3 regions of the Citrobacter sp. Cm046 genome follow, and region 3 is predicted to be linked to each of the others. Evidence: predicted binding sites of a transcription regulator. Region 3 holds the regulator's gene; each other region holds the start of a gene.

Region 1 (6,737 bases), on a different contig from region 3:
CATTTCCAGCAGCACTTCGTGCGCCGCTTTGATCGTGCCTGAGGCTCCCAGCGCCACGTTCCAGCCCTGAATACGAAACTGCCAGGTTAACGTTTCAAGTTTTTGCGCGGCCGCCATGCGCGCGCGCTGGAAATTTTCCCGGCTGATTGTGCCGCCAGGGAAATACATTTGAGCAAAACTGACGCAGCCCATACGGCGGCTTTCGACCAGTTTCGGCTCGAAGTCTTCCCCAATAACCAGTTCAGTCGAACCGCCGCCGATGTCGATAACCAGCTTGCGACCTTTCTCCGGCTGTGTGTGCTCAACGCCCATAAATATCAGTCGCGCTTCTTCGTTACCGGAGATAATTTCAATCGGGTAGGGGATGACCTTTTCTGCTCGCTTCAGAAAATCAGTCGCATTCAGCGCCTGGCGCAAAGTGTGAGTTCCCACAATGCATACGCTTGATGGTGGAAAGCCCTGCAGACGTTCCGCGAATAATGACAGACAGCTTAATCCGCGCTCCATCGCCTCTTCGCTGAGCTTGTTGTCTTCGCCGAGCCCATCTGCCAGATGTACGCGTTGTTTCAGGCGTCCGATAATTTGCATCGCGCCATCGACTACCCGGGCAATGACCATATGAAAACTATTTGAACCAAGGTCGACCGCAGCAAACTCCTGCGGTCGTGGTGACTTGTCGTGTATTGGCATAGCGTTTATCCGTCATACTTCAAGTTGTGTTTGTGTTGGCTGCTTTCGTACACCCCAGTCACTTACCGGCGTAAGCTCCCGGGGACTCTCTCATTTGCCGCCTTCCCACAACTTGAATTATTTAGGCTAGTGTCAGGTTGCTCGAGTGATTTGATGTAGTCATAAATCGCCAATTGTGACTGAACCTTACGGCGGTTTCCACGTGGCACGTAGCGATTACTCAGTTCTTTATCAATGTAACGGGCTTTCACCGTATCGCTGAACAGGATCTCTATAATATCCAGCACGCGTTGCTTAAGGCGTGGATCGAGAAGCGGTGTGGCAACTTCGATACGATAATCGATGTTTCTCGTCATCCAGTCTGCGGAGGAGAGGTAAACCTGTTTATCACCGCCGTTTTCGAATATATAGACCCGGTCGTGTTCAAGGTAGCGGTCAACGATACTGATGACGCGAATATTGTCACTGATACCTTCCAGATTCGGGATCAGGGAGCACATACCGCGGATCAACAAATTGACCTGCACACCTGAGCCTGATGCCGCATAGAGGCGGTCAACCAGGCCTTTATCAACCAGGTTATTCAGTTTTAACGTGATGCCGGAAGGCTTACCTTGCTGTGCATTGGCAATCTCTTTATCGATCATTCCGTACAGCAGACGTCGTGAGTTTTGCGGGGAAACCAGCAGGTAATCGAAAGTTACCGGACGATACGGATTTTCAATAAAGTTAAATACCCGGCGGACTTCGTTGGTAATGCGCGAATCGGCAGTCAGTAAAGAGTAGTCGGTATACAATCGTGCCGTTTTTTCGTTGAAGTTACCCGTCCCGATATGCGCGTAGCGCACGACTTCATCGCCTTCTTTACGTGAGATCAGGAATAGCTTGGCGTGAATTTTCAGCCCTGGCGCGGAGAAGATAACATGTACGCCTGCTTCGGTAAGACGCTTGGCCCAGTGAATGTTAGCTTCTTCATCAAAACGCGCCTGCAATTCCACCACCACGGTGACTTTTTTACTGTTGTGAGCGGCATGAATCATCGCGTCGATGATGCGAGAGTCTTTTGCCACGCGATAGATGTTAATTTTTATCGCCAGCACGCTCGGGTCGAAGGAGGCCTGTCGCAGTAATTCAAGTACGTGCTCAAAAGTGTGGTACGGATAATAAAGCAGAACATCGCGTTCACGGATCGCGTCAAAGCCGTTACGAAATTTCTCGTTATCAAACCAGATATGGCGCAGCCGGGGCAGCGGTTTGTTCACCAGATTGGCTTTGCCAACGTTAGGGAAGTTAATAAAGTCTTTGAAGTTATGGTAACGACCACCGGGAACTATCGAGTCATAGCGAGAAATGGTCAGTTTTTCACGCAGAACCTCAACCAGCGCATTCGGCATATCGCGTTGATACACAAAGCGCACGGGTTCTGCGGTCAGACGCTGCTTCAGACTGGATGACATGAGTTCCATCAGGCTGGATTCCATCTCGTGCACCAAATCGTATTCGGCATCGCGGGTCATTTTCATCGAATAGGCATTCAGCGCATCGTAATCAAAGAACCCTTTGAAAATATCATCCAAGCAATAACGTAAGATGTTATCCAGCAAAATCATTGGTTTGCGGCGGCGCGGCGTTTCCGGCGGCAAATTCACAAAGCGGGGAACCTTGTCGGACGGAATTTCCAGCAGAGCATAACGAATGGTATCGCCGCGAATAATCTCCACGGCCAGATAGGTATAGTCGTCTTTCAAAAACTGAACTAAATCTGTCTCGCGGTTAATCAGGATCGGCGTGATGTGCTGGCGCAGGTATTGCTTGAAGTAATGGCGTAACCAGCTCTGTTGATTCACTGATAACTGGCGTTCATTGATTAAGAAGATCTGGTTGCGTGCCATCTCCAGCAGTAATTCATTGTACAGGCCGTCAAATTCCTGATCGGCTTTCAATACGCGGGCCTGGATTTTGCCTAACAGATGGCGGGAGTGGGAGTTTGAACCCTGTTCTTCGCTAATAATGATACGGCGCTTCAGTTCGGCAAAACGAACTTTGTAAAACTCGTCAAGATTATTGGAATAGATGCCTAAGAAACGCATCCGTTCAATCAACGGGTTTGATTTATCAGCAGCTTCCTGGAGTACACGTTCATTGAACGCTAACCAGCTGAGTTCTTTCTCGATGTATAGCTTTTCCTGACCCATTACCACTTTTACTCCGTTTCATTCACGGGACACTACCGATTTATTATGGCGAGCTTTGCTCTCAGATGTCCAACTGTGCCAGAAAAGTATGACAATAAACCGTCTGGTAGCAAAGAGAAAGGGGAAGAGTAGATGCGCCATCGGGCAAGCTGGGGCTTCATGGCCGGATGGTGACATCATTGCGTCCTATCCGGCCATGTGAGGGACTTTTATTCGTCAGCGGCATAGCCTTGTGGTGAAAGGCGATTGCCGTCCAGCCAGGCCGCGTTATCGCGCATTTTCAGGCGACCGTCGGTAAACCAGCTCACCACCAGCGGATAAATGGCGTGTTCCTGCGCCTGAACGCGGGCAGTAACATCATCTTCGCTGTCACCGTCAAAAACCGGAACCTTCGCTTGCAGAATAACCGGGCCACCGTCGAGTTCATCGGTCACGAAATGAACGGAGGTTCCATGTTCTTCATCACCGTTTTCCAGCACCTGACGGTGGGTATGCAGGCCGGGATATTTAGGTAACAGGGAAGGGTGGATATTGAGTAAGCGTCCGGCATAGTGGTCGACAAATGCCGGGCTGAGGATGCGCATATATCCGGCCAGCACCACCACATCCGGTGCATAAGCATCTATCTCTTTTATCAGTTCCCGATCGAATGCTTCTCGGCTGGCAAACTGGCCTGCTTCCAGCGAATGTGCCGGAATAGTTGCCTCTCGTGCACGTTCAAGGCCGAACGCGTCGGCCTTGTTACTAAATACTGCACGTATGGTGCCATTGATTTTTTTCTGTTTGCAGGCGTCAATTATCGCCTGCAAATTGCTTCCGTTGCCGGAAATGAGCACCACGATGTTTTTCATTCAATAACCACACGCTGTTCGGAATCAGAAGCTTTGATGATACCGATTCTCCAAGCGTTTTCACCTTTCTCATTCAGCAGGGCGAGTGCTTTTTCCACTTCAGTTTCCGGCAAGGCAATGACCATACCTACGCCGCAGTTGAAGGTACGATACATCTCGTGCTGGCTGACGTTACCTGCGGTTTGCAGCCAGTTGAAGACGGCTGGCCATTGCCATGAGGATTCGTCGATGACCGCCTGCGTGTTATCTGGCAGTACGCGCGGAATATTTTCCCAGAAACCGCCGCCGGTCAGGTGTGCGATAGCATGCACATCGACCTTCTCGATCAGTTCCAGAATGGATTTCACATAGATGCGTGTCGGCGCCAGTAAGTGGTCGGCCAGTGGTTTTCCTTCCAGTTCGGTCGTTTCCGGGTCACAACCGCTGACTTCCACGATTTTACGCACCAGGGAATAACCGTTGGAGTGTGGGCCGCTGGAGCCGAGTGCAATCAGCACATCGCCATCAGCTACTTTTGAACCGTCGATAATTTCTGATTTCTCTACTACCCCAACGCAGAAGCCGGCCACGTCGTAATCTTCGCCGTGATACATCCCCGGCATTTCAGCGGTTTCCCCGCCGACCAGCGCACAACCAGACTGCAGACATCCTTCAGCAATACCGTTAATCACGCTGGCAGCGGTATCCACATCCAGTTTGCCGGTAGCGTAGTAATCGAGGAAAAACAGCGGTTCAGCGCCCTGAACCACGAGGTCGTTAACGCACATCGCCACCAGGTCAATACCAATGGTGTCATGGCGTTTTAGATCCATTGCCAGACGCAGTTTTGTACCTACGCCATCAGTGCCGGAAACCAGTACAGGTTCACGATATTTTTGCGGCAATGCGCACAGCGCGCCGAAGCCACCCAATCCACCCATAACTTCCGGGCGACGAGTTTTCTTCACTACGCCTTTGATTCGATCAACCAGAGCATTACCTGCGTCAATATCAACACCGGCATCTTTATAGCTAAGAGAGGTTTTATCGGTCACTGCTTGGGTCCCCACGCGTTAACTTGCGGTAGCAATTAAATTCGGCGCAATTCTAACAGGGAAAGCAAACGTTTGCGAGCCTGCTCTGCAACGACTTTTTTCTGCTGTTTTTTTCAGCGTTTGACCTTTTCAATAGCACAATAAACCGCAACCCGACGATGCTGGATACGTGTTAACGGGTGTGAGTCTGATGAACAATATTCAGAAAATCTTTTTTGTGGCTTCAATACGTCATACAGACCAGAAGATAATGCTTATATAATTCAATATATTGATACTATTTTCCGTCAAGACTGTGGCCTTGTTTTATACTCATCTCCCGAACGCAAATGACTTTGGTTGATCCATATCAAGCGTATGCAGTGTTGCGCCAGAGAGGAAAAGCGGTATAATCCGGCGATTTTTTTTGTGGTTGCCACTCGTCTGAGGAAAGGAGAAGAGTATGAAGATCGTGGAAGTCAAACACCCACTCGTCAAACACAAGCTGGGACTGATGCGTGAAAATGACATCAGCACTAAACGCTTTCGTGAACTCGCCTCGGAAGTTGGCAGCCTGCTGACCTATGAAGCAACCGCTGGTCTGGAAACCGAAAAGGTAACCATCGAAGGCTGGAATGGCCCGGTTGAAGTAGACCAAATTAAAGGTAAAAAAATCACTGTTGTACCAATCCTGCGTGCGGGCTTGGGTATGATGGAAGGCGTACTGGAAAACGTTCCGAGTGCGCGTATCAGCGTAGTTGGCATGTACCGTAACGAAGAGACTCTGGAGCCGGTACCGTACTTCCAGAAGCTGGTTTCTAATATTGATGAGCGTATGGCGCTGATCGTCGATCCGATGCTGGCCACTGGCGGTTCCGTTATCGCCACCATCGACCTGCTGAAAAATGCGGGCTGCAGCAGCATTAAAGTACTGGTGCTGGTAGCCGCACCGGAAGGTATCGCGGCACTGGAAAAAGCGCACCCGGATGTTGAGCTATATACCGCATCTATCGACCAGGGGCTGAACGAGCAAGGATACATTATTCCGGGACTCGGCGATGCTGGCGATAAGATTTTTGGTACTAAGTAAATGAATAAATAAAAAGAAGCCGACTTTAAGAGTCGGCTTTTTTTTGAATAAAACAACCTAATCACTAATAACAAACAACACTCAGAGGAAAACACTATGACGCGCCGTGCTATCGGGGTGAGTGAAAGACCGCCGCTTTTACAGACGATCCCGCTTAGTTTGCAGCACCTGTTCGCCATGTTTGGTGCAACGGTACTGGTGCCTGTCCTGTTTCATATCAACCCGGCAACTGTCCTGCTGTTTAACGGTATTGGTACACTGCTGTATCTCTTCATTTGTAAAGGCAAAATTCCTGCCTATCTGGGGTCCAGCTTCGCGTTTATTTCTCCGGTATTGCTGTTGCTACCGCTTGGGTATGAAGTGGCGCTCGGTGGTTTTATTATGTGCGGCGTTCTGTTCTGCCTGGTTTCTTTCATCGTTAAGAAAGCAGGGACCGGCTGGCTGGATGTGATGTTCCCGCCTGCGGCCATGGGCGCAATCGTTGCCGTTATCGGTCTGGAACTGGCTGGCGTTGCAGCTGGTATGGCTGGTTTGCTTCCTGCAGAGGGGCAAATGCCAGATTCCAAAACAATTATTATCTCTATGGTAACGCTGGCGGTAACTGTTTTTGGTTCAGTACTGTTCCGTGGCTTTATGGCCATTATCCCCATTCTGATTGGTGTACTGGCGGGTTATGCGCTCTCCTTTGTGATGGGCGTTGTGGATACCACGCCGATTGCTCAGGCTCACTGGTTTGCTCTGCCGACCTTCTACACACCACGCTTTGAATGGGTTGCCATTCTGACCATCCTGCCTGCGGCACTGGTAGTTATTGCTGAACACGTAGGGCATTTGGTGGTAACGGCCAATATCGTGAAAAAAGATTTGATTCGCGATCCTGGACTGCATCGCTCGATGT
Region 2 (6,737 bases), on a different contig from region 3:
ACTTTTCTCGGACAGATAGACCTTCGCCACACCTTTATGGTAATAGACTCCCTGATCATCAATCACCGATGGATCGATGGCTGTGGATTTGATCACTGACCCTTCCGGAGCAATATTACCCACTGGGAAGGTAATTGTTGAGGTTAAGCCACGTGCCTTCGCTTGCTGCGGCGACATGATCACCTCGTCAGCGTCGATCTGTTCTTGTTCGCACAGTAGTTGTTTGAATCGCTGTCGGCGTTCTGAGTGCTCCCACCAGTCCAGGTTCTCCTTCAGTGTACTGCCGGTTACAGTCATAACGTCTTCATGTAGCAATCCAAGATTGCGCAAATGCAGCATCACTTCCGGCACACCGCCCGCCATGAAAGCATTAACAGTTGGGTGGTAAATAGGGCCATTGGGCAGCACACTCACCAGTCGGGGCACCCGCTTATTGATGCGGATCCAGTCGTCAACGGTTGGGATATGGCAGCCTGCCTGATGGGCAATCGCCGGGATGTGGAGCAGCAGGTTTGTCGAGCCGCCAAACGCCGCATGGACAGTCATCGCATTCTCAATCGCTTTATCGGTGAGTATCTCCCGGGTGGTAATGCCTTGCTGGCACAGGTTCAACGCCGCCCTTGCGGAAGCTCTGGCGATCTCCTGCCACACCGGCTCACCAGAAGGGGCCAATGCTGAGTGCGGAATCGCCAGCCCCAATCCTTCGGCCACAACCTGCGATGTCCCGGCAGTACCCAGAAATTGACAGCCACCTCCGGATGAGGCACAGGCCTTGCAGCCGGCACGGCGTGCGTCCTGTAGTGATAACTCACCATTAGCAAAGCGTGCGCCTATGGTCTGCACCTTACCGTTATCTTCCCCATCTCTTGCAGGTAGCGTCGCACCACCAGGCACCAATACCGTCGCTTTATCATGCTGCGCGGCGAGTGCCATCATGGTAGCCGGAAGCCCCTTGTCACAGCTAGCCACGCCAATGACTGCTTTCACATCGGGCAGAGAGCGGATAAGACGGCGCATCACCATTGAGGCATCGTTACGGTACGGTAGCGAATCAAACATCCCGGTCGTGCCCTGCGTGCGTCCATCACAAGGATCGGAGACATACACAGCATAGGGCAAGGCACTGTTCGCTTTAATAACCTCAGCCGCCGCTTTCATCTGGATATCCAGCTCGTAGTGCCCCTGGTGCAGCGCCAGTGCAACAGGCTTACCGTCTGCGCCGCGTAAGCCACCGAGCGTACTGAGCAGTAAAATACCATCCCGATCCAGCTCATCCGGAGACCAGCCCATTCCGGCATTCATGGTCATACCAAACAGATCCCCACTCGGGCGGTTGATTAACATCTCCGCCGTCAGCGGCAGTTCACCATCAGGGCCATTGGCGTGCGTTCTGACGGTGTAGATATCGTGACTCTCGTCAGCAAAAATATTGCGTACAGACATGAGATTCTCCTCAGACCGGTAAAATACCCTGCGCAACCAACAGTGCATGGACTTTTTCTTTGGCTTCTTCTGACACCTCAAGAATTGGCGGCAAGCAATAAGTCTCTACTGGTAACCCTACGCATTGCATACCGTATTTGATTAGCGAGACAAACGGCGTTTCCAGAGCGTAAATAGATGGCAGTTGCAGTAGCTTTTTGTTCAGGTTGGCGGCGGTTGCCAGATCACCTTCGCGCCAGGCACGGTAGATACCAACGGAGAGTTCCGGTGCAAAGTTAGCACTGGCTGAAATCGCGCCGTCCCCCCCTAACAGCAAGGTGTTCAGTAAATGGTCGTCATAGCCGCAAAATACAGAAAACGACGGGCGCACTGACTTAACTGCGTTAATCATCGTGCGCAAGTGACCGACACTGTCGATGGTGTCTTTGATGCCAACGATATTCTCATTTTGCAAGGCCAAACGTTTCACTGTCTCCGGGGTTAAGTCCTGGCCCGTCAAATCCGGAAAGTTGTACAGGATTACCGGCAAAGTGACGCTACGAGCGATCTGCTGGTAATAGTCGTCAAGATTTCGTGACGCGACCTTCCAGTAGTAAGGGTTGATGGCGACGACACCGTCAGCACCGCAGGATTCGGCATGCCGCGCCAATTTGACCGCTTCATCAGTGGAAGGCGAACCGACGCCAATCAATACAGGAACCCTCCCACCAACAACGGATATGGCTTCTTCGGTGAGCGCCATGCGCTGGGCGGTATTCATCTGGCTAAATTCACCACCGGTGCCAAGGTAAAACAGCCCGTCGACTCCTTTATTAATCAGGAAGTCGGCAACCTGGCGCATTGCCGTTTTATCAATGGTTCCGTCACGATGAAACGTACTGGATACCGGTGGAATAATGCCGCTGAATTTTTTCATTACTTCAATTTCCTTTTCGTAAATATTCATTTTCGCTTATGTATCCCAGTCCATATGATATTTGCCCGGCACACTTTCGGAGCAGTTCCAGATAACCGTCGATCTTATTTCCTGAGTAAACCACCGGATCGCCTGATAGCGAGATCGCATAATTAACCCGGTTATACATATTGAATACAGGCATACTTAAACATACTGCACCATAGGTCGATTCTTCGTTATCTATGGCCCATCCCCGAAGCCGCGTTTTTTGCAGTTCTTCCAGAAATAATTTTTTATCAGTAAATGTATTGCGCGTATGTGGAGTCAACGTAAGAGCATCTAAAAAATAATCCAACTCTTCTCTCGTTTTCCAGGCCAATAACGCCTTACCCAGTGCGGTAATATGTAATTCAAGTTTTTTGCCAATCCAGCTTTTGCTGGTCGGCACCGAATCCGGGCTTTCAATCTTGTCAAGATAGATAGCAGAATAGCTCTCCATCGCGCCCAGATGACAAACCAGGCCGCTTTTCAACGACAGCTCCTGCATTGGCCGCTTCGTCACTTCAAAAATATTCTGGCGGTGCAGTGCCTGACATCCCAGTTCGTAGTTTTTTATCCCCAGTGAATAATGGCCATTTTTATTTTTAATTAAGAAACCACATTCCACCATCACATTCAGTAAATTAAGCAGGCTACTTTTGGGATACTGAAATTTTTTTAATAATTCCATATAACTCGCCACACCTACCCACGCAATATGGGTTAATATTTTTTCAGCACGGACTAATGAATTACACCCTTTGCGAACCATAATGGCTCCCTCTTGCTATTGGAATAAATGATATCGGCATTGTGTAGTGGAAAATATACCTTGTTCAACATGCTGAACCGTAATAAGGCGATTAAATGTGATCCTGTGCTCAATTTGAATAGCAGAATTATCGTACCGACATTCGGTGAATGCGAATGGATGCCAAATACGAAATTGTGTTATCAAGGCATGGTGGCGTGTGAGCGACTGAAAGAACGATCCGCAGGTTGCACTATTCATAAAAAATTGTTTTTACAGGGTCGGTATCTTTAGCACTGCTACTTTTGTCAGCGATACCGCTGGAGAATGTCCGCTTCGCGCCCCACGATGACACCTTTATCTACGCGCTTCTCAAAAAAGAGTGGAAAGAAGTAACTAAGCCACCGATATATGAACGCTCCTCGCCGACATAACGAAGAAACGCACTTTGACCGGCGGCTAATAACAAAACCCAATGCTTCAATAATCGAAAATCTGCCACTTCCCTACAGCCCAGCGTAACGGTCTGTTTGACCATGAAAAATCTCCCAGTAAACCCTCCAGGGGATTACATCCAGGCGTTAACATTTCGCTGCGCAACCGTTTTCCTTGCTTGTATATCATGCTATTCTCTCTCGCCTCGAAAGCAGTGTGTTTCGCACCACAGGAGTTTTAAGACGCATGTCTTCCCGCAATAATCCGGCGCGTGTCGCCATCGTGATGGGGTCCAAAAGCGACTGGACTACCATGCAGTTCGCCGCCGAAATCTTCGAAATCCTGGATGTCCCGCACCACGTTGAAGTTGTCTCTGCTCACCGCACCCCCGATAAACTGTTCAGCTTCGCCGAGAGCGCAGAAGAGAACGGCTATCAGGTGATTATTGCCGGTGCAGGTGGTGCAGCACATCTGCCTGGCATGATTGCGGCGAAAACGCTGGTACCTGTTTTAGGTGTTCCGGTACAAAGTGCTGCCCTGAGCGGCGTAGACAGCCTCTATTCCATCGTGCAGATGCCGCGCGGCATTCCGGTTGGCACGCTGGCGATTGGCAAAGCGGGCGCAGCAAATGCGGCACTGCTGGCGGCGCAAATTCTGGCAACCCACGATAAAACGCTACACCAGCGTCTGATCGACTGGCGTAAAGCGCAAACCGATGAGGTGCTGGAGAACCCGGACCCGCGAGGTGCGGCATGAAGCAGGTTTGCATACTTGGTAACGGTCAGCTAGGACGCATGTTGCGTCAGGCAGGCGAGCCGTTGGGCATTGCAGTCTGGCCCGTTGGCCTGGATGCCGAACCTGCGGCCGTCCCCTTTCAGCAAAGCGTGATTACCGCTGAAATTGAGCGCTGGCCGGAAACCGCACTCACTCGCGAGCTGGCCCGCCATCCGGCGTTTGTTAACCGCGATGTGTTCCCGATTATTGCCGACCGTCTGACGCAAAAGCAGCTTTTTGACAAGCTCGGTTTGGCGACCGCGCCGTGGCAACTGCTGGCGGATAATAGCGAGTGGTCTGCAATATTCGACAAACTGGGTGAACTGGCAATCGTGAAGCGTCGTGTCGGCGGCTACGACGGTCGTGGTCAGTGGCGTTTACGCGTCAATGAAACTGAACAACTTCCAGACGACTGCTACGGCGAATGCATTGTCGAACGAGGCATAAACTTCTCAGGTGAAGTGTCGCTGGTGGGCGCTCGCGCTCATGACGGCAGCACAGTCTTCTATCCGCTGACCCATAACCTGCATCAGGACGGCATTCTGCGTACCAGCGTGGTATTTCCGCAAGCCAATGCGAAACAGCAGGAACAGGCTGAAGCGATGTTGTCCGCCATTATGCAGGAGTTGGGCTATGTCGGCGTAATGGCGATGGAGTGTTTCATCACCCCGGAAGGCTTGCTGATTAACGAACTGGCCCCGCGCGTACACAACAGTGGGCACTGGACGCAAAACGGCGCCAGCATCAGCCAGTTTGAACTGCACCTGCGCGCCATTACCGACCTGCCATTACCCACGCCGGTAGTGAACAATCCTTCGGTCATGGTGAATCTTATCGGTACTGACCTGAACTACGACTGGCTGAAGTTGCCACTGGTGCACCTGCACTGGTATGACAAAGAGGTGCGCGAAGGCCGTAAGGTCGGTCACTTGAACCTGACGGACAGCGATACCGCTCGCCTGAGCGCAACGCTGGAAGCACTCATTCCCCTTCTGCCGCCGGAATACGCCAGTGGGATTATCTGGGCGCAAAGTAAGCTGAAGTAACACATAAAATGTCGGGGAAAGGATCTTATCCTTCCCCACTCCCTCTATCAGCGCGTAAAATCCCCTCCATTGCTGTTTTGTATTTTCAGGATTCAACATGAACGATGGAACGGACTATCGTGCGATTCTGCTCGCCGGTACGCCTTTAATCGATGTACGCGCGCCCGTCGAATTTCAACAAGGTGCCATGCCTGGCGCAATTAACCTGCCTTTAATGGATAACGAGGAGCGTACCGCGGTCGGCATCTGTTACAAGCGTCAGGGACCGGAAGCGGCACTCGCGCTTGGGCATCAACTTGTCAGTGGTGACATCCGTCAACAGCGGATGAAAGCCTGGCAAGATGCCTGTCGTCTACATCCTGAGGGATATTTATGCTGTGCGCGCGGCGGTCAGCGCTCGCATATTGTGCAGCAATGGCTGCGCGAATCCGGCATCAATTACCCATTGATAGCAGGCGGGTATAAAGCGCTTCGGCAGGCGGCGATGCAAGTGACCGAAGAACTGGTACAAAAACCCATCATCTTAATTGGCGGCTGTACCGGGAGCGGTAAAACGCAGTTGGTGCAACTGCAGCCGAACGGCGTGGACCTCGAAGGTCTGGCGCACCATCGCGGCTCTTCTTTTGGTCGCACGGTAGAACCCCAACTGAGCCAGGCCAGTTTTGAAAATCTGCTGGCAGTCGAGATGCTGAAAACCGATAGCCGTCAGGACCTGCATCGCTGGGTGCTGGAAGATGAAGGCCGCATGATTGGTGCCAATCATTTGCCCGAATGCTTGCGTGAACGCATGAGCCAGGCGTCTATTGCGGTAGTGGAAGATCCCTTTGAGCTACGTCTCGAGCGGCTTCGTGAAGAGTATTTTGTGCGCATGCACCACGATTTTACGCAAGCTTATGGGGAAACCCAGGGCTGGCAAGAGTACAGCGAATATCTGCACCACGGTCTGTTCGCTATTCGCCGTCGTATTGGGTTACAACGCTTCGCAGAGCTCACCGCATTGCTCGATGTTGCTCTGACGGAACAGCAGACTAATGGCGGTACCGATGGTCACATGGGCTGGCTGGTGCCATTACTCAACGAATATTACGATCCGATGTATCGCTATCAGCTGGAAAAGAAAGCCGCAAAAATTATTTTTCGCGGCACATGGCAGGAGGTTGCCGACTGGGTTCAGACGCAGTAATAGAATTCGCATGCCGGGCTTAGCTACGCTTGCCCGGCCTGTTATTAGCGCGTATTAATGCCTGTCACGCTTGTCGGCACGTTTCGCCAGCCAGTCGCCAAATACCTGTACGACCTGCACCAGAATAATCAGTGCCACCACGGTGACAATCATCACCTGGGTTTCGTA
Region 3 (6,737 bases):
CATTCTCTTTTTGCGACTGCATTTTATATCCAAGCGCAGCCAGGAACACCGTTGACAGCATTACGCTGGTGGTTGTGAGCAACGGAGTACTGATTAACCACGACACCACAAGGCTTGCCAGGAAGCATAAACCCAGTTGTAGCGTGTTCTGCATCGCCGCTGCGCGTCCTGTTGCCTGCGGGAAAGGACGTAGTGCCTGAGCGACGACAATCGGATAGATCGCGCCGTTCGCTATCGCCATGACGCAGAATGGGATCAAGATTTCGGCCAGTGCAACGTGGTGAATAAAACCGGTTGCCCATGTGGCAATAACGCTGATTGCATACAGGATCAGTAGCCATGGCAGCAACTGGCTACCCTGCCATTTTTGCAGTGCGGCGCGGCAACCGTACCCGCCGATCAGGAAGGCGATAGTTTGTGGAACATAGCTCAGTCCAATTACTGCCGGGCTATAGCCCATCTCGCTCAGGATAAACGGTGAGCCGGTCAGCCATGCGAAAAAGCTCGCAGAACATGCCGCATAAATCAGTACATTTCCACGGTATGTTTTAGAACGCAGTAGCGTCGCGAACGTCAACGCGTCCTGACTATCGTCACGCGCATTTGCTGTCGGTTTTAACCGCAGGGCAGGCAACATCAGGATCAAGGTAATCGCAAACAGGGTGGCAAAAATGGCCTGCCAGGAAAAATGTACCAGGATCCAGCTACCTAATAAGGGCGCGAGGGCAGGTGATAAGCCGACCAGAGGCATAATGGTGGCAAAGATACGGTTAACTTTTTGCGAGGGATAGTAATCGGTAACCAGCGCCTGCCAGATTACTGATGCGGCACAAACGCCGACGGCCTGGACGAAGCGCAGCACCAGCAAGCCGGTGGCGTTTTCAACCCATAGCATCCCCAGACTACCCAGGGCGAAGATGGATAATCCCAGCAATAAAATTGGCTTACGACCATAGCGGTCGGAGAGTGGCCCCCACAGAAGCTGCGCAACGGCAAAACCGGCTAAGAACAAACTAAGGCTGGCGCTGACGGCAGACGCAGGGGTTTGCAGATCGGACTGAATAGCAGCAAAGGCGGGCAAATACATATCCGTTGCCAGAAAGCCGAGCACGCTAAGACCGGCCAGCCAGACTAAAAACCCTTTTCCAGGTTGCATCATCATTTCTCTTTTTAAGCAGTAAAACAGTGTCGCAGAGTGTAGTGAGTGAAATTCTCGCTGTGAAACGCTAATATTTGTTTACTGATTTCAAAATTTTTGTAGGCAGACTATGTGGTCGGAATATTCACTTGAAGTCGTTGATGCGGTTGCGCGTAACGGCAGCTTTAGTTCGGCTGCGCAGGAGTTGCACCGTGTACCTTCGGCGGTAAGCTACACCGTTCGTCAACTGGAGGAGTGGCTTGCAGTTCCGCTTTTCGAGCGACGTCATCGGGATGTGGAACTAACACCCGCAGGGGCGTGGTTTTTAAAAGAAGGTCGGTCTGTTATCAAAAAAATGCAGATCACTCGCCAGCAATGTCAGCAAATCGCCAACGGCTGGCGAGGGCAGCTCGCGATTGCAGTCGATAATATTGTGCGACCGGAACGCACCCGGCAGATGATTGTGGATTTCTATCGTCACTTCGATGATGTGGAACTGCTGGTTTTTCAGGAAGTGTTTAACGGTGTCTGGGATGCGCTATCGGATGGTCGCGTCGAACTGGCGATCGGTGCAACGCAGGCGATTCCGGTGGGGGGACGTTACACGTTTCGTGATATGGGAATGCTGAGCTGGAGTTGCGTGGTGGCGAGCCATCACCCGTTGGCTTCGATTCCCGGGCCATTAAGCGATGACACGTTGCGCAACTGGCCGTCGTTGGTTCGTGAAGATACTTCGCGCACGCTACCGAAACGAATCACATGGCTGCTGGATAACCAAAAACGTGTCGTGGTACCGGACTGGGAATCCTCTGCTACCTGTTTATCGGCTGGGCTATGTGTGGGCATGGTGCCAACACATTTTGCTAAACCGTGGATCGATAGCGGTAAGTGGGTTGCTTTGCAGCTGGAAAACCCTTTTCCTGATGCCGCATGTTGTCTGACCTGGCAGCAAAATGATACGTCGCCAGCACTGCTCTGGTTGCTGGACTACCTGGGAGATAGCGAAACGCTGAATAAAGAGTGGCTACGGGAGCCGGAACAGGCTCCCGTATAACAGGTTTAACGACGGTAATCGCGGAATGGGCCGTCGGCAACGGAGCGACGCTCCACCAGTCGAGGGTGGACCTCAATAGATTGCGACTCTTCGCGCTTGTTTACGATACGGTCTAACAGCATATTGAAGGCAGTCTCACCTAACGAATCTTTCGGCTGGTGAATCGTGGTCAACGCTGGCGTGAAGAAGCGGGCGTTGCGCACGTTGTCATAACCGATCAACGACACATCCTGCGGTACACGCAAACCCATCTCGTCAGCGGCGCAAAGAGCACCCATCGCCATGATATCGCCACCGCAGAAGACGGCAGTCGGACGATGCGACTGGGAGAGGATTTGCTGCATGGCGCGATATCCGGATTCTGGTTCAAAATCGCCCTGTACGATCCAGTTTTCAGGTACTTTAATCAGCGCTTCTTCCATCGCTTTCATAAATCCTGCCAGGCGTCCGGCGCCGGTGTTGCGCTCCATAGGGCCTGGGATCACGCCAATCTCGCGGTGGCCGCGTTCTACCAGATATCGACCCGCCATATAACCGCCTTCGAAAGCGTTATCAATGACCGTGTCGGTAAAGTCGGCTTTCGCTTCGCCCCAGTCCATGACGACCATCGGAATATGGCGATACTCTTCGAGCATGGAAAGCAGTGATTCCGGATACTCAGAACACATTACCAGTAAGCCATCGACGCGCTTTTGCGCCATCATTGAGAGATATGCCTGCTGCTTTTCGAGGCTATTCCATGCGTTACCCAGAATCAGCGTGTAGCCTTTCTGGAAACAATTTTTCTCAACGGCTTCGATAATTTCCGCGAAATAGGCGGCTTCGCTGCTGGTCGCCAACAAGCCGATCGACTTGGTGTGATTCACCTTCAGGCTGCGCGCAACTGCGCTGGGAGAGTAGTGCAACTCTTTAATGGCTGCCCAGACTGCATTACGCGTTTCTTCCGCGACAAAGCGCGTCTTGTTAATTACATGTGATACGGTTGTAGTGGAAACGTTTGCTCGCTTCGCTACATCTTTAATTGTTGCCATTACATCTCACTCCAGACCATATCCTAAGCTCCTGAGAATACTCCAGGTAAACGTTTGCCTTTACACACCCTTAACGCAACGTCAGAGTTGCGGCACGCCGGGAAAACGACACGGAACGTCAGGAAGGGGTCAATGGCCGGTACGCTAATCAAGTAAGCGTGGAATTTTGTCTGATCTTAACGAAAAGGGGAAGAGTTAAAAGCATTTATCAATATAAATCGTGAGAGATTTTTGCGTTCAAGTATGCAAAAATGCGCAATATCACTTTTTGTGTGGGAATAAAAAGGAGAAAACTTGATGAGCACCGATCTGAAATTTTCGTTAGTCACCACCATTATTGTTCTGGGCCTGATTGTAGCAAGTGGTTTGACCGCAGCACTGCATTGATTTACTCCGAGGGAGAGCAATCTCCCTCATCCCTTCAGCACGTTTTTCCCGTTCTATTATTTGCGAATTTGCAAAAGTCTTTTGCAAATTTGTTAACTTTATTATTTTTGCGATCAATGTCATGCTTTTGGCTCTTATTACGTGTCGTGCCACGGCTCGACGTTATGGAGTCGAAGTATGAAAATAAATTATCCGTTACTGGCACTGGCGATTGGTGCGTTCGGTATTGGCACGACCGAATTTTCTCCTATGGGATTATTACCCGTCATTGCCCGGGGTGTGGATGTCTCGATTCCTGCTGCCGGAATGTTAATCAGCGCATATGCGGTTGGCGTGATGGTGGGTGCTCCGTTGATGACATTGTTGCTTTCTCATCGTGCGCGCCGTAATGCGCTTATTTTTCTGATGGCGATATTTACACTGGGTAATGTGCTTTCGGCAATTGCACCGGATTACACCACTCTCATGCTTTCACGTATTTTGACCAGTCTTAATCACGGCGCTTTTTTTGGCCTTGGTTCTGTTGTGGCGGCGAGCGTGGTGCCAAAACACAAGCAGGCCAGCGCGGTTGCTACCATGTTTATGGGCCTAACGATCGCCAATATTGGCGGTGTCCCTGCGGCAACCTGGCTGGGCGAGACCATCGGCTGGCGAATGTCATTCTTGGCAACTGCGGGTCTGGGCGTGATTGCGATGATCAGTCTGTTCTTCTCGTTACCTAAAGGCGGGGCAGGAGAGCGTCCTGAAGTGCGTAAAGAACTTGCGGTGCTGATGCGTCCGCAGGTTGTCTCGGCGCTACTGACCACCGTATTGGGAGCAGGTGCGATGTTTACGCTTTATACCTATATCTCACCCGTTCTGCACAGTATTACCCATGCCACACCAGCATTTGTCACCGGGATGTTGGTGTTAATTGGCGTTGGTTTCTCTATTGGTAATTATCTTGGTGGTCGGCTGGCAGACAAGTCGGTCAACGGCACGCTGAAAGGCTTTTTATTACTGCTGATGGTCATTATGCTGGCAATTCCATTTCTGGCGCGTAATGAGCTGGGAGCGGCTATCAGTATGGTGGTCTGGGGCGCGGCGACGTTTGCGGTAGTCCCGCCTTTGCAGATGCGCGTGATGCGCGTTGCCAGCGAAGCGCCAGGATTATCTTCATCGGTTAATATTGGGGCATTTAATCTGGGCAATGCCCTCGGGGCTGCGGCTGGTGGCGCAGTGATATCCGGTGGGTTAGGTTATAGCTTTGTGCCGGTGATGGGGGCGATTGTGGCGGGGCTGGCTTTGCTGCTGGTCTTCATCTCAGCGAAAAAACAGCCTCAGGAAGCGTGCCCGACTGCAAATTGACACTAAAACGCAGAAGGGGATCCCTTCTGCGTTGTCATTTTTATGCTGCGAAGTTTTTCGCAACAAACTCCCAGTTTACCAGCGCCCAGAAATGCTCCAGGTAGCCAGGACGTGCATTGCGATAGTCGATGTAGTAGGCGTGTTCCCAGACGTCAACGGTCATCAGAGGTGTCGCATCGGTGGTCAGTGGTGTACCTGCGTTAGAGGTGGAAACGATAGCCAGTTTGCCATCCGTCCCTTTTACCAGCCAGGTCCAGCCGGAACCGAAGTTCTTAATTGCGGCATCGGTGAATTGCGCTTTGAAGTCTGCGAAGCTGCCAAAGGATGCAGTAATGGCTTCGGCCAGTTTTCCGGTCGGTTCGCCACCAGCGTTTGGTGCCAGACAGTTCCAGTAGAACGTGTGGTTCCATACCTGAGCTGCGTTATTAAATACACCGCCTTCAGAGCTACGTACGATCTCTTCCAGTGACTTGCCTTCAAACGCTGTGCCTTTAATCAGATTATTCAGATTAGTCACGTAGGTTTGATGGTGTTTGCCATAGTGGTATTCCAGCGTTTCAGCAGAAATGTGCGGTGCCAGAGCATCTTTGGCATACGGTAATGCAGGTAATTCAAACGACATTGCTTCTCTCCTTATTATTTATATTGAGTACACACAATAACCTCATTGTGCGTAAGGATAGGGTAGCAAATTGAAAGGTTATGCAAAAGAAGAACTTACCCTACAGCACACGCTGTAGGGTAAGTTTTTAGCGAATTGTTTTAGGCGTCATTACGCGTCGAGCGCCGACATAGTGGCGCTGCCAGTAATCTTCGCTCAGCGAGGTGATTTGAATTTCCTGACCGCTACGAGGCGACTGGATAAATTTGCCGTTGCCAACGTAGACACCGACGTGATCGGCGGTACCCCGGCCCTGTGTCCGGAAGAAGACCAGATCGCCGTTTTTCAGTTCGCCACGTTCGATAGGTGCTGCGTCCCGCAGGTGGTACATTTCATTGGCGGTGCGCGGAATGCGAAACTTCACCAAATCTTTATACGCGTAATAGACCAGACCGCTGCAATCAAAACCGGTCCTTGGTGATGTGCCACCCCAACGGTAAGGTTTACCGATTTGGTTCATCAGGGTGGACATGGCGGTTTTGGTCGCTTTTTGCACTTTAACTTTATGTGTCTCAGCAAGCGTTACAGGGGTTGTCGACTTCACTTTCACACAGCGCGGTTTATGACCTTTACGCGGGGTGCATTTTTCAGTCCAGGTGACGGCGGCGGTTTGCGCTGTGGCTGCTTTCCCCCGACGATTTGCTATTTTAGTCGATTTTGCTGGAGTGGTTGTGCGTTTTTTTACTGAGGCGGTTTTACTGCTGGTTTTGCTGGTGGATTTTTTAGCCGTCTTCTGAGTGGTTTTGGTTGTTTTTTGACTGGCTGTTGAGCTTTTCTTTTTATCTACCGTTTTGATGGTGTGCGAAACAGTAGGCGTCGTCCTGGCTTGCTTGGAAGCATGGGCCATGGGCGTAAAAGGCAGTGTGGTAAAAAGTAAAGCACAGAGCGTGATCGAGATTCGGTTTATCCGCGCCACTGAGCAGTCCTCTGGTAAGGCAGGTCTATCGTGCCTGCGTGTGATTTACAAAACTTGATGATTCTAATCTATAGAAACGGGAAACTTAATAGCTTTTTTCGTTTAAAACTATGTTTCGTTACCGACCGCAAAAAAAAACAGCAAATAAAGATAAAACTGGTGAACAGATAATCAAATCCACACCCTTTAAGGGGATAAGTGAG

What was found. The regulator PurR, encoded in region 3, represses purine synthesis genes. The targets are predictions, from matches to a motif close to CANGCAAACGTTTGCNTG.
Region 1: purM (phosphoribosylformylglycinamidine cyclo-ligase) is a predicted target of PurR. The motif match lies at 4,832-4,849, and genes of this name have one in related genera.
Region 2: purE (5-(carboxyamino)imidazole ribonucleotide mutase) is a predicted target of PurR. The motif match lies at 3,725-3,742, and genes of this name have one in related genera.

The regions. Positions count from the first base shown of each region.
Region 1 covers NZ_JAOWGP010000043.1:434,658-441,394, reverse strand. Annotated here, with positions in the region: gene ppx (exopolyphosphatase) at 1-690, opposite strand, end outside; partial or broken gene ppk1 (polyphosphate kinase 1) at 822-2,885, opposite strand; gene purN (phosphoribosylglycinamide formyltransferase) at 3,095-3,736, opposite strand; gene purM (phosphoribosylformylglycinamidine cyclo-ligase) at 3,733-4,770, opposite strand; gene upp (uracil phosphoribosyltransferase) at 5,213-5,839, shown strand; gene uraA (uracil permease) at 5,936-6,737, shown strand, end outside.
Region 2 covers NZ_JAOWGP010000036.1:311,580-318,316, reverse strand. Annotated here, with positions in the region: gene yjhG (xylonate dehydratase YjhG) at 1-1,443, opposite strand, end outside; gene OGX98_RS08160 (dihydrodipicolinate synthase family protein) at 1,454-2,359, opposite strand; gene OGX98_RS08155 (IclR family transcriptional regulator) at 2,364-3,152, opposite strand; gene purE (5-(carboxyamino)imidazole ribonucleotide mutase) at 3,813-4,322, shown strand; gene purK (5-(carboxyamino)imidazole ribonucleotide synthase) at 4,319-5,386, shown strand; gene mnmH (tRNA 2-selenouridine(34) synthase MnmH) at 5,484-6,569, shown strand; gene OGX98_RS08135 (methionine ABC transporter permease) at 6,624-6,737, opposite strand, start outside.
Region 3 covers NZ_JAOWGP010000037.1:7,651-14,387, reverse strand. Annotated here, with positions in the region: gene punC (purine nucleoside transporter PunC) at 1-1,156, opposite strand, end outside; gene punR (DNA-binding transcriptional activator PunR) at 1,269-2,192, shown strand; gene purR (HTH-type transcriptional repressor PurR) at 2,198-3,223, opposite strand; gene cydH (cytochrome bd-I accessory subunit CydH) at 3,521-3,610, shown strand; gene OGX98_RS08790 (MFS transporter) at 3,788-4,957, shown strand; gene sodB (superoxide dismutase [Fe]) at 4,998-5,579, opposite strand; gene OGX98_RS08780 (C40 family peptidase) at 5,707-6,534, opposite strand.